Antarctobacter heliothermus: one gene and its partners. The protein of the gene in region 2 interacts with the protein of the main gene of each other region in a pairwise test. Links are inferred from orthologs where the notes say so. Each region holds a gene or a part of one and is shown on either strand. Other genes may lie near its edges.

Region 1 (3,598 bases), 850 kb from region 2 along the record:
CTTTGCCCATTGGCTGAAGGCACATGGTTTGCCAGGGCACTACATTCCCATGGACATCCCCGAGGTAAAGCTGGCAGAGACAATCCGCCTGTTGCCCTCACTCGGCTTCGTGGGTTTGAATGTCACCGTGCCCTACAAGGAAAAGGTGATGGAGATCGCTGATCTTGTGTCCGACCGGGCCACACTGATTGGGGCCGCCAACACACTTATTTTTCGTGAAGACGGGCGTATACATGCCGACAATACCGACGGCTACGGCTTTATGGAAAACCTGCATCAGAACGCACCCGACTGGAATCCGGCAGCTGGTCCGGCCACTGTCTTCGGGGCAGGGGGAGCGGCCCGCGCGGTCATTGCCTCGTTGCTCGATGTGGGTGTTCCACAAATCAGACTGACCAACCGCACCCGTCAACGGGCCGAAAACCTGCGCGAGACGTTCGGTCAGCGAGTAGAGGTTTACGACTGGGTACAGGCCGGAAATATCATCGAGGATTGTGCCACCGTGGTGAATACAACCGCTTTGGGCATGGTCGGAAAACCTCCGCTTCGGGTGCCTCTGGATGCGCTGGAACCGGGGATGCTGGTTACCGATCTGGTGTATACACCGCTGGAAACCCGGCTTCTGCAAGAAGGCAGGGCGCAGGGGTGCACCGTGGTTGATGGTCTTGGGATGCTTTTGCATCAGGCTGTTCCGGGATTTGAACGCTGGTTCGGTGAACGTCCCGACGTGGATGAGGCGACACGTCAGGCCGCTTTAGGATGAGATTCAAACTGGGCCTGACCGGCTCTATCGGTATGGGCAAATCGACCACCGCCAAGATGTTTGCCGACGCAGGATGTGTCGTTTGGGATGCGGATGCCGCCGTTCACCGATTGTACAGTGCGGGTGGTGCGGCCGTCGCACCCTTGGGCGCGTTGTTCCCGCATGCAATCAAGGACGGGGCCGTCTCGCGCACCGCGCTGCGCGAAATCATCGCTGCGAACACTTCCGCGCTGTCCGAAATCGAAACGGTCGTTCATCCTCTAGTGCAAAAGGACCGCGAGACCTTTATTGCGGAACATCCTGACGCCATTGGCGTGTTCGACATACCCTTGTTGTTCGAAACTGGCGGGGACGCGGCCATGGACGCAACGGTTTGCGTCAATGTTCCACATGAAACACAATTAGCGCGTGTTCTGGCCCGTGGCAGCATGACCGCAGAGAATCTGACCCGCATCCTCGAACGTCAGATGCCGAACAAGGAAAAATGTGCCCGCGCCACTTATGTGATAGAGACCGACACGCTAGAGCACGCGCGCGCGCAGGTGCAAACCGTACTCAAGGACATCGAACAAAGGGGCCATCATGCGTGAAATCGTACTCGACACGGAAACCACCGGGTTCGATCCGGAACAGGGCGACCGGATTGTCGAAATCGGCGCGCTTGAACTGTTCAACCATGTGCCGACGGGCCGAACCTATCACCAGTACATTAACCCCGAACGCGGTATGCCGGATGAGGCATTTGGCGTGCATGGGATCGGTCCTGACTTGCTCAGCCCCGCTCGCCCGGCAAATCCGGGTGAAGTGACCCTCAAGGACAAGCCGGTCTTTGCCAAGGTCGTGGACGCATTTCTGGACTTCATCGGTGACTCTCGAATGATCATCCACAACGCGGCCTTCGACGTGAAGTTCCTGAATGCAGAACTGCGCTGGACCAACCGCCCGTTGCTGCCCAAGGGCTGCGCCATCGATACGTTGGACATCGCTCGCCGCCGGTTTCCGGGCTCTCCTGCATCGCTTGATGCACTTTGCCGCCGCTTCAGCATCGACAATACCGCCCGCACACTACATGGCGCGCTCTTGGACAGTGAAATTCTGGCCGAGGTCTACCTAGAACTGATCGGCGGCAAGCAACCGGATTTTGGTCTGTCCACGTCCGACGGAAATTCCGGGCAAGACATGTCCGATCCGCTTTGGCGTCCACGTCCACGCGCCAATGCACTTCCGTCCCGCCTGTCGGAAAAGGAAAAGGCGGCTCACGCCGCCTTTGTCGAAAACCTTGGAGAAGGCGCGCTCTGGGTCAAGACCTGAGCGCTATCAGATGCTAAGCCTAAGCGGTGCCTTCCGGGGTTGCGGCCTGACGCCGAGCGATCTCGTTGCGGTACAATGCAAGGAAATCGATCGTCTCCAGGTTCAGCGGCGGGAAGCCACCGTCGCGCGATACGTCCGAAACGATGCGACGCACAAACGGGAACAGCATCCGGGGGCATTCGATCAGTAGGAAGGGATGCATCTGCTCTTCCGGCACGTTTTCGATCGAGAAGACGCCCGCATAGTCCAATTCCATCAGGAACAGAACGTCATTGCTTCCTTTGGCCTTCGACTCGATCTTGAGCTTCATGACCACTTCATACTGGTTCTCGGCGGTCCGCTTCTTGGCGTCCAGATTCACCTGAACCTGCACGTCCGGCTGAACCTCTCCAGTCACACCTTTTTGGGACAGGATGTTTTCGAAAGAAAGGTCGCGGATGAATTGGGCTAGAATATTCATTTTGGGTGGCTGTTGCGCCTGCCCTGCACCGTTGGTCTCTGCCATGGATCGGTCTCCCGTTGAAATCTCAGCCGGAGGCATAGCAGCGCCCGGCGGTACGCTCAATGCCTCGTCCAGCCCGAACCGGGGTGATTGGGCGACTTGTCCTTGGGAATCTCGGTAAACTCGCCGTCGATCACGTCACCCGGCCTGCCGCGCGCAGCTGGATCGCCGTGAACCGGTCCCTGAGTATTCGGTCCCATCTGGAACTGCGTCACATGAACGCGCTGCCGTGCCCATCGAAACACAGCGGTCCGTACCGGAGGCAAAAGCAGCGCAAACCCGACCGCATCGGTGAAGAACCCTGGGGTCAGTAGCAGCACGCCAGAGACTAGGATCATGGCACCATGTGCCAAAGGCTCACTGGGATCATCCAGATCCGAGAAACTACGCCGCAGATTAGTCATGGCAACCCGTCCTTGCGCGCGTACCAACCAGGTGCCGATAATTGCGGTCAGAACCACCACCGCCAGCGTCGGCCATAGCCCGATCAGACCACCAACCTGAACGAACAGGGCAATCTCGATCAGCGGAACCATGAGAAAAGCCAAGAATAGCCACATGGGAACGTCCTCCATATCCTGCGCGCAGGTGGACTCACCCATGCACCTCACCTACATAAGGATGCGACCGTGATCTTCAAACGCTCGCCGCAATGAGGTGCCGATGAACTCCCCTATCCTCCAGCTTCTGGTTCTTGCCGGAATCGCCATTTTTCTCGTTCTGCGACTGCGGAGCGTGCTGGGCACCCGGGAGGGATTTGAAAAGCCACCGGCGCCCGCGCCGGCTGATGACCATCGTCGCGCCGCGCGCGACTTTGAGGTGATCGATGGTGGCCCCGACCACGACATCATCGACCATGTCGCCGAAGACAGCGACGCCGCCCGCGCACTAGCCGCGATGAAGCGGGTCGAGCCCAGCTTTTCAGTGTCCGAATTTCTCTCTGGCGCGCGTGGTGCCTATGAGATGATCCTCATGGGGTTTGAACGCGGCGACATCGCCGGGTTGCGAACCTTTCTGGCGGA
Region 2 (4,645 bases):
ACGGGGGGCAACCCTTGCCGCGGACGTCAGCACCGCACGCCGCAAAAACGTCTTTAGCCCCGGCCCCTTGAGCGGGGGAGGCGACAGGTCATCGACGTCGGGCCGGTCGGGCGCAGGCCCAGCGGCGAGTATGTCGGCGGCGTTCAATTGCATATCGGACAACGATTATTTCTAGATTGGGCTACATTGGCACTGTTGCTGGAGAGTGCCGGTCGAATGTGGCACGATTTTGACAGAAGTGCTTTTTGCCTGATGCTGCGTCCATCCTTTGGACAGGTACGAGGTGGATCAGGGGTTTTGCCCGCGCGGGTCACGGCATAGGATATCGCCATGGCAGATCCACGATTCATTCACCTGCGCGTCCATTCCGAATATTCCCTGCTCGAAGGTGCCATGCGGCTGAAAAAGCTGCCCGGCCTCTGCGCTGACATGGGGATGCCGGCGGTTGCGTTGACCGACACCAACAACCTGTTTGCCGCGCTGGAGTTTTCGGTGGGGGCCGCAGGCGCAGGCGTGCAGCCCATTGTCGGCTGCCAGATGGATTTGCGGTATGTTGATCCGCAACCGGGCGAGCGGGTCAAGCCGCCCGCGCCGGTGGTTCTGCTGGCACAGACCGAGGTCGGGTATGAACACCTGATGAAGCTCAACTCTTGCCTCTACATGCGCCGCGACAATGAGTTGCCGCATGTGACGCTGGAGGAGTTGGAAGCGCATTCTGAGGATGTGATCTGCCTGAGCGGCGGGCCGGACGGGCCAGTGGGACGTCATCTGCGGCAGGGGCATCGCGGGGCAGGGCAGGCGCTGATGACGCGGCTGGCGCAGATCTTTGGCGACCGGCTGTATGTGGAACTGCAACGCCACGCGGGTGAGGACGGCATCCCGCCCGAGGCCGAGCGTTTGTCAGAGCGCGGCTTGGTCGAGATGGCCTATGAGATGGACCTGCCGCTGGTCGCCACCAACGACGTCTATTTCCCCAAGACCGAGATGTATGAGGCGCATGACGCGATGATCTGCATCGCCGACGGGGCCTATGTCGACCAGCAGGAACCGCGCCGCCGCCTGACTCCGCAGCATTATTTCAAGACGCCGCAGGAAATGGCGGTGCTGTTCGCCGATCTGCCCGAGGCGTTGGAAAACACAGTCGAGATCGCCAAACGCTGTGCCTTTATGGCCTATCGCCGCGATCCGATCCTGCCAAAATTTGCCGACGATGAGGTGGCCGAACTGCGTCGCATCGCCAATGAGGGCCTGCAAAAGCGTCTGGCGGTGATTCCCCACGCGGTGACGGTCGAGAAATATCAGGAACGTCTGGATTTTGAGCTGGGCATCATCGAGGGTATGGGGTTTCCCGGCTACTTTCTGATCGTTGCGGACTTTATCCAATGGGCCAAGGACAATCACATCCCGGTCGGACCGGGGCGGGGGTCTGGTGCCGGGTCGCTGGTGGCCTACGCGCTGACCATCACCGACCTTGACCCGCTGCGCTATTCTCTGCTGTTCGAGCGGTTCCTGAACCCGGAACGGGTGTCGATGCCTGACTTTGACATCGACTTTTGCATGGATCGCCGAGAGGAAGTGATCCGCTATGTGCAAGAGAAATACGGCCACGACCGGGTGGGGCAGATCATCACCTTTGGTGCGCTCTTGTCCAAGGCGGCGGTGCGCGACATGGGCCGCGTGTTGCAGATGCCCTACGGGCAGGTGGACCGCCTGTCCAAGATGATCCCGGTCGAGGGCGTCAAACCCGTCAGCATCGAACAGGCGCTGCGGGATGAGCCGCGTCTGGCAGAAGAGGCCAAGAACGAAGAGGTCGTCGACCGGCTGCTGAAATACGGCATGCAGGTCGAGGGGCTGTTACGCTCTGCGGGCACGCACGCCGCCGGTGTCGTCATCGCTGACCGTCCGACTGATGAACTGGTGCCGCTCTACCGTGATCCGCGATCCGACATGCCAGCGACGCAGTTCAACATGAAGTGGGTCGAACAGGCGGGACTGGTCAAGTTTGACTTTCTGGGCTTGAAGACACTGACCGTGATCCAGAACGCGATGGACCTGATTTTCAAATCCGGGCGGCCTTTGCATGTCGCGGCGGATGGCACCCAGCTTTATGAGCCCGCCGAGGGGGCCGAGAACCAGATCAACGCCATCCCGTTGGACGACGAGGCGTCGTACAAGCTGTACGCCAGCGCCAAGACGGTGGCGGTGTTCCAGGTTGAAAGCTCTGGCATGATGGATGCGCTCAAGCGCATGAAGCCCACCTGTATTGAGGACATCGTGGCGCTGGTGGCGCTGTACCGTCCCGGCCCGATGGAAAACATCCCGACCTATTGCGAGGTCAAAAACGGGCTGAAAAAGATCACCTCGGTCCATCCGCTGATTGACCATATCCTTGAAGAAACCCAAGGCATCATCGTCTACCAAGAACAGGTGATGCAGATCGCGCAGGTCATGGCGAACTATACGCTGGGCGGCGCTGACCTGTTGCGCCGGGCCATGGGTAAAAAGATCAAGGAGGCGATGGACGCTGAACGCCCCAAGTTCGAAAAGGGCGCGGGTGAGAATGGTGTGGACGCCAAGAAAGCGTCCGAGGTGTTCGACCTTCTGGAAAAGTTCGCCAACTACGGCTTCAACAAATCGCACGCGGCGGCCTATGCGGTGGTCAGTTATCAGACCGCCTGGCTAAAGGCGAACCACGCGGTCGAGTTTATGGCCGGGGTCATGAACTGCGATATCCACCTGACAGATAAACTGGCGGTTTATTTCGAAGAGGTCCGTAAGGGGCTGAAGCTGCCGTGGGTGCCGCCCTGCGTGAACCGCTCTCAGGCGACATTCGATGTGGTGAATGGCGAGTTGGTCTATGCGTTGGGCGCGCTAAAGAACGTCGGGCTGGAGGTCATGCGGATGGTGGCCGCCGCGCGCGAGGATAGGCCCTATGCCACGATCTTTGATTTCGCACGGCGTGTAGACTTGAAAAAGGTCGGCAAGCGGCCGCTGGAAATGATGGCACGGGCCGGATGTTTTGACGTGCTGGATTCGAACCGGCGGCGGATCTTTGACTCGCTCGATGCGCTGGTGGCTTATTCGGCGGCGATCCACGAACAAAAGGCCAGCGCGCAGGTGTCGCTGTTTGGTGAGGCCGGCGAGGATCTGCCGGAACCGCGCCTGTCGCCGGTTGCCGATTGGCTGCCCGCCGAGCGGTTGGCCGAAGAGTTCAAGGCCGTGGGTTTTTATCTGTCGGGGCATCCGCTGGACGATTACATGCCGCGCCTGCGCCGGGTGGAGCGCACGGGGGCCTTCATGACTTTGGATGAATTGACCCACAAGGTACAGGGCAATGGCGCGATGGTGGCCAAGCTGGCAGGGGTGGTTGCCGGTCGGCAGGAACGCAAGTCGGCGCGTGGCAACCGCTTTGCCTTTTGCCAGATGTCGGACCCGACCGGGGCCTTTGAGGTCACGCTGTTTTCAGAGGCTCTGGAGGCATCGCGTGAATTTCTAGAAAGCGGGGCCAAGGTTTTGGTCACGGTCGAGGCGACCATGGAATCGGACCAGTTGAAACTGCTGGGCCGGTCTGTTGCGCCGGTGGATGTGATCGTGGCCGGCGCTGGCGTGACCGGACTGCGCATCTTTGTTGAGACGGCGGATGCCTTTGGTCATATCGCAAACGTCCTCGGGCGGGCGGCGGAACAGATGCCCAAGGCTGCGCGCGGGCCGATCACGCTCTGCCTCAACGATCCGGCGTTGCCGGGTGAGGTGGAACTGGACGCGGGGCTGGATTATCCGGTGACGCCCGAGATCAAGGGCGCGGTGAAATCGCTGGACGGGGTGCTTGCGGTTGAGGAAATTTGAGGCTGTTGCGGGCTGAACTCAGCCTGTTGGCGTGACGGATGGTGGACGCGGGCCCCTTGCACGCGCTACAAACCCGTGGATTTGCCGGGAGAACGACATGCGCGCAGGCGTTTCAAAAGCCGGAGTGACCTTGGGTCTGGGCCTTTGTCTGGGGCTGTTGCTGGCAGGCTGTGGCGATCCGTTGTCCGATGTCCCACGCTACAGTGACGTGCCTTTGGCCGATGACGCCGGGCAAGCGGACGTGCTGGCGCCAGACGCGCCGCGCGCGCCCGTGACCGATGACGCACCGCAGCGCGGGTTGTTGGGACTCTTTGGTGCCAAGGCGGCGGCGGCCACGGGCGATGATGATGCGCCGGGGCGACTACCCCGTCCCGGAGCGCCTGACGCGCGAGAAGTGTCCTTGGGTGTTACCCTGCCTTATGGCGAGCTTGCCCGGGTCTGCGGTGTGCCGAACCGCAAGCTGGGCAAGAAGATCGAAGGTTATCCCGAAAAGGGCAGTCAATACGTCCTGTATGACAGCGTTCCGGGCACAACTACGCCGCGGACGTTTTACCTGACAGGGTTCAAGGATCGCTGTGCGCGGCAATTCACGGCGGCATTGGTGATCTTTGGCGCGCCCGAGAGCTATGAGCAGTTGCACTATGGGCCGTCCGGCGCGGAACTGCCGGTGTCCTCGACAGATGCGGCCTATGAAAAGGTCAAAAGCCGGGTGTGCCGCGTCCGCAAGGGCAAGCCCTGCGGCAGCAAGATGCGCACATTGGCGCGCGATACGGTTTTTGTCAGCGTCTATGAGCGGTTC
Region 3 (3,398 bases), 460 kb from region 2 along the record:
TTTGATTGGCGGGCTTTACCTGAACTGGCAGTTGACGACGGCCTCGCATGATCGCGATTGGCGCGACGACTACAGCCGCCTGCCGCAGGTGACAGAGCGGGATGGCCGTTTCCGTGTCGAAGACATCCGCAATTGGAACTACGGAATGGATGGCACAATCGCGCGGCAGGAATGGATCACGCGGGACATTGATCCCGACACGTTGGAACAAGCCTATTTTTTGCTTGAACCCTTTGGCGCGGTGGATGCCATCGCCCATACGATGCTGGCTTTTTCATTTGCCGATGGCACAGCCTACGTCGCCTCAATCGAGGCGCGCCGGGAAAAGGGGGAGGCCTACAGCGCCGCCAAGGCAGCAATGTTGCCGATCTTTGAGTACATGTTTGTCTGGACAACAGAGCGCGACATGTACGGCAACAGCGAATTCTACGCCGGCGATCAACTGTATCTCTACCCTCTGGCGATCCCGCTGGCCCAGCAGAAAGCGGTTATGACGGCGATGCTGGAGGAGACTGCCGAAATCGCCGAGACGCCGCGCTGGTACAATACGTTGTTTTCGAACTGTACAAACGTGCTGGCCCGAACTGTCAATAAGCTGGATGCCGGGGCCGTGCCGTTTGATATTGCTTGGTTTCTGCCGGGCTATTCGGATGAATTCCTGTACGACGAAGGGTTTCTGGCGCAAGCCGACAGTTTTGAGGCAGCACACCAGATGGCGCATATCTCACCTTTGATACGCGAGCTTTACCGGATCATGGATCCAGCGGACTTTTCCCGCGCGCTGCGTGCGGCGCGCGGTGGCATATGAAAGATTTTCTCCGCTCCGGCGGCATGCCCCCTTGGCATCCCTCGCAAGAGTGATAAGTGAGAGGCCTGCGTGAAACGTGCGATTCGTCGTGCGGGACATGTATTCGTCCGAGACGGTGGGTTGGCTAGATGCCTGTAATTCCTGCCTGAGGCGGGAAGAGACATCTTCGCGGAACGGCAACCCCGTTCCCATCGGATCGGCCCAGGCCCCTCCGTGATGCGTCGACCCAAATCGGACATTCCGTCCGGGGCCATCCCCCGGGCAAAATGAGCCGGAGGGTCCGCCCTCCAACAACTGGAGTGAAACTGTGGATAGAGCTCAGAAAGAAAAGGTGGTCGAGGAACTCGGCCAGATCTTCGAAAGCTCTGGCGTCGTGGTGGTTGCCCGCTACGAAGGTCTCACGGTTGCCGAGATGACGGACCTGCGGGGGCGCGCAAGCGCTGCCGAAACTTCGGTCCGCGTCGCCAAGAACAGGCTCGCCAAGATCGCCCTTCAGGGCACGCCATGCGAAAGCATCGGTGACCTGCTGGGCGGCATGACCGTTCTCGCCTTCTCCGAAGATCCAGTGGCTGCGGCCAAGGTCGTCGAAGACTACGCCAAGGAGAACAAGAAGTTCGAAATCCTTGGCGGGAACATGGGTGGAACGGCTCTGGATCGGGCCGGTGTCGAGGCCGTGTCGAAAATGCCGTCGCGTGATGAGCTTATTGCTTCGATCGTTGGCTGCATCGGCGCACCTGCTTCGAACATCGCCGGCGCAATTGGCGCACCTGCTTCGAACATCGCCTCCATTCTCTCGACCATCGAAGAGAAAGCGGAAGCGGCGTAAGGCACACCGAAACGACCCTCGTAGGGATATCTCCCTGACGTTGGAAAACACATCTAAACGGAAAGAGTCTCAAAATGGCTGATCTTAAAGCACTTGCAGAGCAAATCGTCGGTCTGACCCTGCTCGAAGCACAAGAACTGAAAACCATCCTCAAAGACGAGTACGGCATCGAGCCGGCAGCCGGTGGCGCCGTCATGATGGCGGGCCCGGCCGGCGACGCCGGTGGCGCAGCCGAGGAAGAAAAGACCGAGTTTGACGTGATCCTCAAAGCCGCTGGCGACAAGAAGATCAACGTCATCAAAGAAGTCCGCGGCATCACCGGCCTGGGCCTGAAAGAAGCCAAAGAGCTGGTCGAAGCCGGCGGCAAGGCTGTCAAAGAAGGCGTTTCCAAGGACGAAGCCGAGGAAATCAAGAAAAAGCTCGAAGCGGCTGGTGCCGAAGTCGAAGTCAAGTGATCGCCGGGAGGCGCTGCCTCCCAGCCTCATTGCAACGCCTCCGGGATCTCCGGGGGCGTTTTGCATTTGGCACGCGTGGCCACAACTACGCAGTTCGCCCCCTGTGCGGTGGGCCAAATGCATCCCAGCTTGACGATCGGATCAACTTTTGTCATTCTCGCAGGGTGTGGATAACGCGAAACCCCGGCGTGGGTCTTGCGTTCGCGTGCTTAACCGAATATTCGGAAGTCTCCTGCGGGGTCGAGCGATTCGAGTCCGCTTTCGCTTTTGGTTTGACGAGGTGTCGACACGCAGCATTGAAATGTCAGCGCATCGTTCCCATCTCGCACGGCTCCCCCGGAAAACACGGAAAAGCGCCGCGCTTACGCCGACCGGGCGACATGATCTGACATAACGGAAAGCCGATAGTACCGGTCTTGGCAAGCCCCTCGGGTCTGAGGGGTTTTCCAAGGCAGGGCACACTGGATCGAGAGGCGCGTGGTGGGACGCGCGCCGAGAATGGATCCGATTGTCTGTCATCACTGACGCACGCGATACCGTGGCCCCCGACGGTATGGACGTGCGGACAGAGAACATTGAAAGGGTGGCTCCACTCATGGCGCAAAGCTTCCTCGGTCAGAAACGCCTCCGTCGTTATTACGGCAAAATCCGCGAAGTTCTTGAAATGCCGAACCTCATCGAGGTTCAGAAGTCCAGCTACGAGCTGTTCCTGAAGTCCGGCGATCAGCCTCAGCCGCTGGACGGCGAAGGCATCAAGGGCGTGTTCCAGTCGGTCTTCCCGATCAAGGATTTCAATGAAACGGCAGTCCTGGAGTTCGTGAACTACGAACTGGAAAAGCCCAAGTACGACGTCGAAGAGTGCATGCAGCGCGACATGACCTACAGCGCCCCGCTGAAGGTCACACTGCGCCTTATCGTGTTCGATATCGATGAGGACACCGGCGCGAAGTCCGTCAAGGACATCAAGGAGCAGGACGTGTTCATGGGCGACATGCCCCTGATGACGCCCAACGGCACCTTTGTCGTGAACGGCACGGAGCGGGTCATCGTCTCCCAGATGCACCGAAGTCCCGGCGTGTTCTTTGATCATGACAAGGGCAAGACGCATTCCTCCGGCAAGCTGCTGTTCGCCTGCCGGATCATTCCCTATCGCGGATCGTGGCTCGATTTCGAATTTGACGCCAAGGACATCGTTTTTGCGCGCATCGACCGCCGCCGCAAGCTGCCTGTGACGACCCTGCTCTACGCCCTCGGGCTGGATCAGGAAGCGATCATGGACGCTTACTATAACACCGTGAATTTCGAGTAT

What was found.
Region 1: the proteins of dnaE (region 2) and dnaQ interact in binary tests that used the Escherichia coli proteins (3 or more experiments, as listed by UniProt). The link is inferred for Antarctobacter heliothermus from one-to-one orthologs.
Region 3: the proteins of dnaE (region 2) and rplL interact in binary tests that used the Escherichia coli proteins (3 or more experiments, as listed by UniProt). The link is inferred for Antarctobacter heliothermus from one-to-one orthologs.

The regions. Positions count from the first base shown.
Region 1 is NZ_CP022540.1:1,086,175-1,089,772, forward strand. What follows is about bases 211-3,209. They hold dnaQ (DNA polymerase III subunit epsilon), read left to right. Parts: upstream 211-1,345; coding sequence 1,346-2,074; downstream 2,075-3,209. Other genes in these bases: ANTHELSMS3_RS05160 (shikimate dehydrogenase), read left to right, coding at 211-763; coaE (dephospho-CoA kinase), read left to right, coding at 760-1,353; secB (protein-export chaperone SecB), read right to left, coding at 2,094-2,579; ANTHELSMS3_RS05180 (FxsA family protein), read right to left, coding at 2,636-3,136. Also shown: more of ANTHELSMS3_RS05160, read left to right, coding at 1-210; ANTHELSMS3_RS05185 (Tim44/TimA family putative adaptor protein), read left to right, coding at 3,240-3,598. UniProt on the Escherichia coli protein: DNA polymerase III is a complex, multichain enzyme responsible for most of the replicative synthesis in bacteria. The epsilon subunit contain the editing function and is a proofreading 3'-5' exonuclease.
Region 2 is NZ_CP022540.1:232,744-237,388, reverse strand. What follows is about bases 1-4,046. They hold dnaE (DNA polymerase III subunit alpha), read left to right. Parts: upstream 1-330; coding sequence 331-3,846; downstream 3,847-4,046. Other genes in these bases: ANTHELSMS3_RS01180 (hypothetical protein), read left to right, coding at 3,944-4,046; ANTHELSMS3_RS01190 (hypothetical protein), read right to left, coding at 1-162. Also shown: more of ANTHELSMS3_RS01180, read left to right, coding at 4,047-4,645. UniProt on the Escherichia coli protein: DNA polymerase III is a complex, multichain enzyme responsible for most of the replicative synthesis in bacteria. This DNA polymerase also exhibits 3' to 5' exonuclease activity. The alpha chain is the DNA polymerase catalytic subunit.
Region 3 is NZ_CP022540.1:688,596-691,993, reverse strand. What follows is about bases 600-3,398. They hold rplL (50S ribosomal protein L7/L12), read left to right. Parts: upstream 600-1,708; coding sequence 1,709-2,089; downstream 2,090-3,398. Other genes in these bases: rpoB (DNA-directed RNA polymerase subunit beta), read left to right, coding at 2,685-3,398; rplJ (50S ribosomal protein L10), read left to right, coding at 1,116-1,634; ANTHELSMS3_RS03365 (lipoprotein N-acyltransferase Lnb domain-containing protein), read left to right, coding at 600-808. In the rest of the region: more of ANTHELSMS3_RS03365, read left to right, coding at 1-599. UniProt on the Escherichia coli protein: The binding site for several of the GTPase factors involved in protein synthesis (IF-2, EF-Tu, EF-G and RF3). Is thus essential for accurate translation.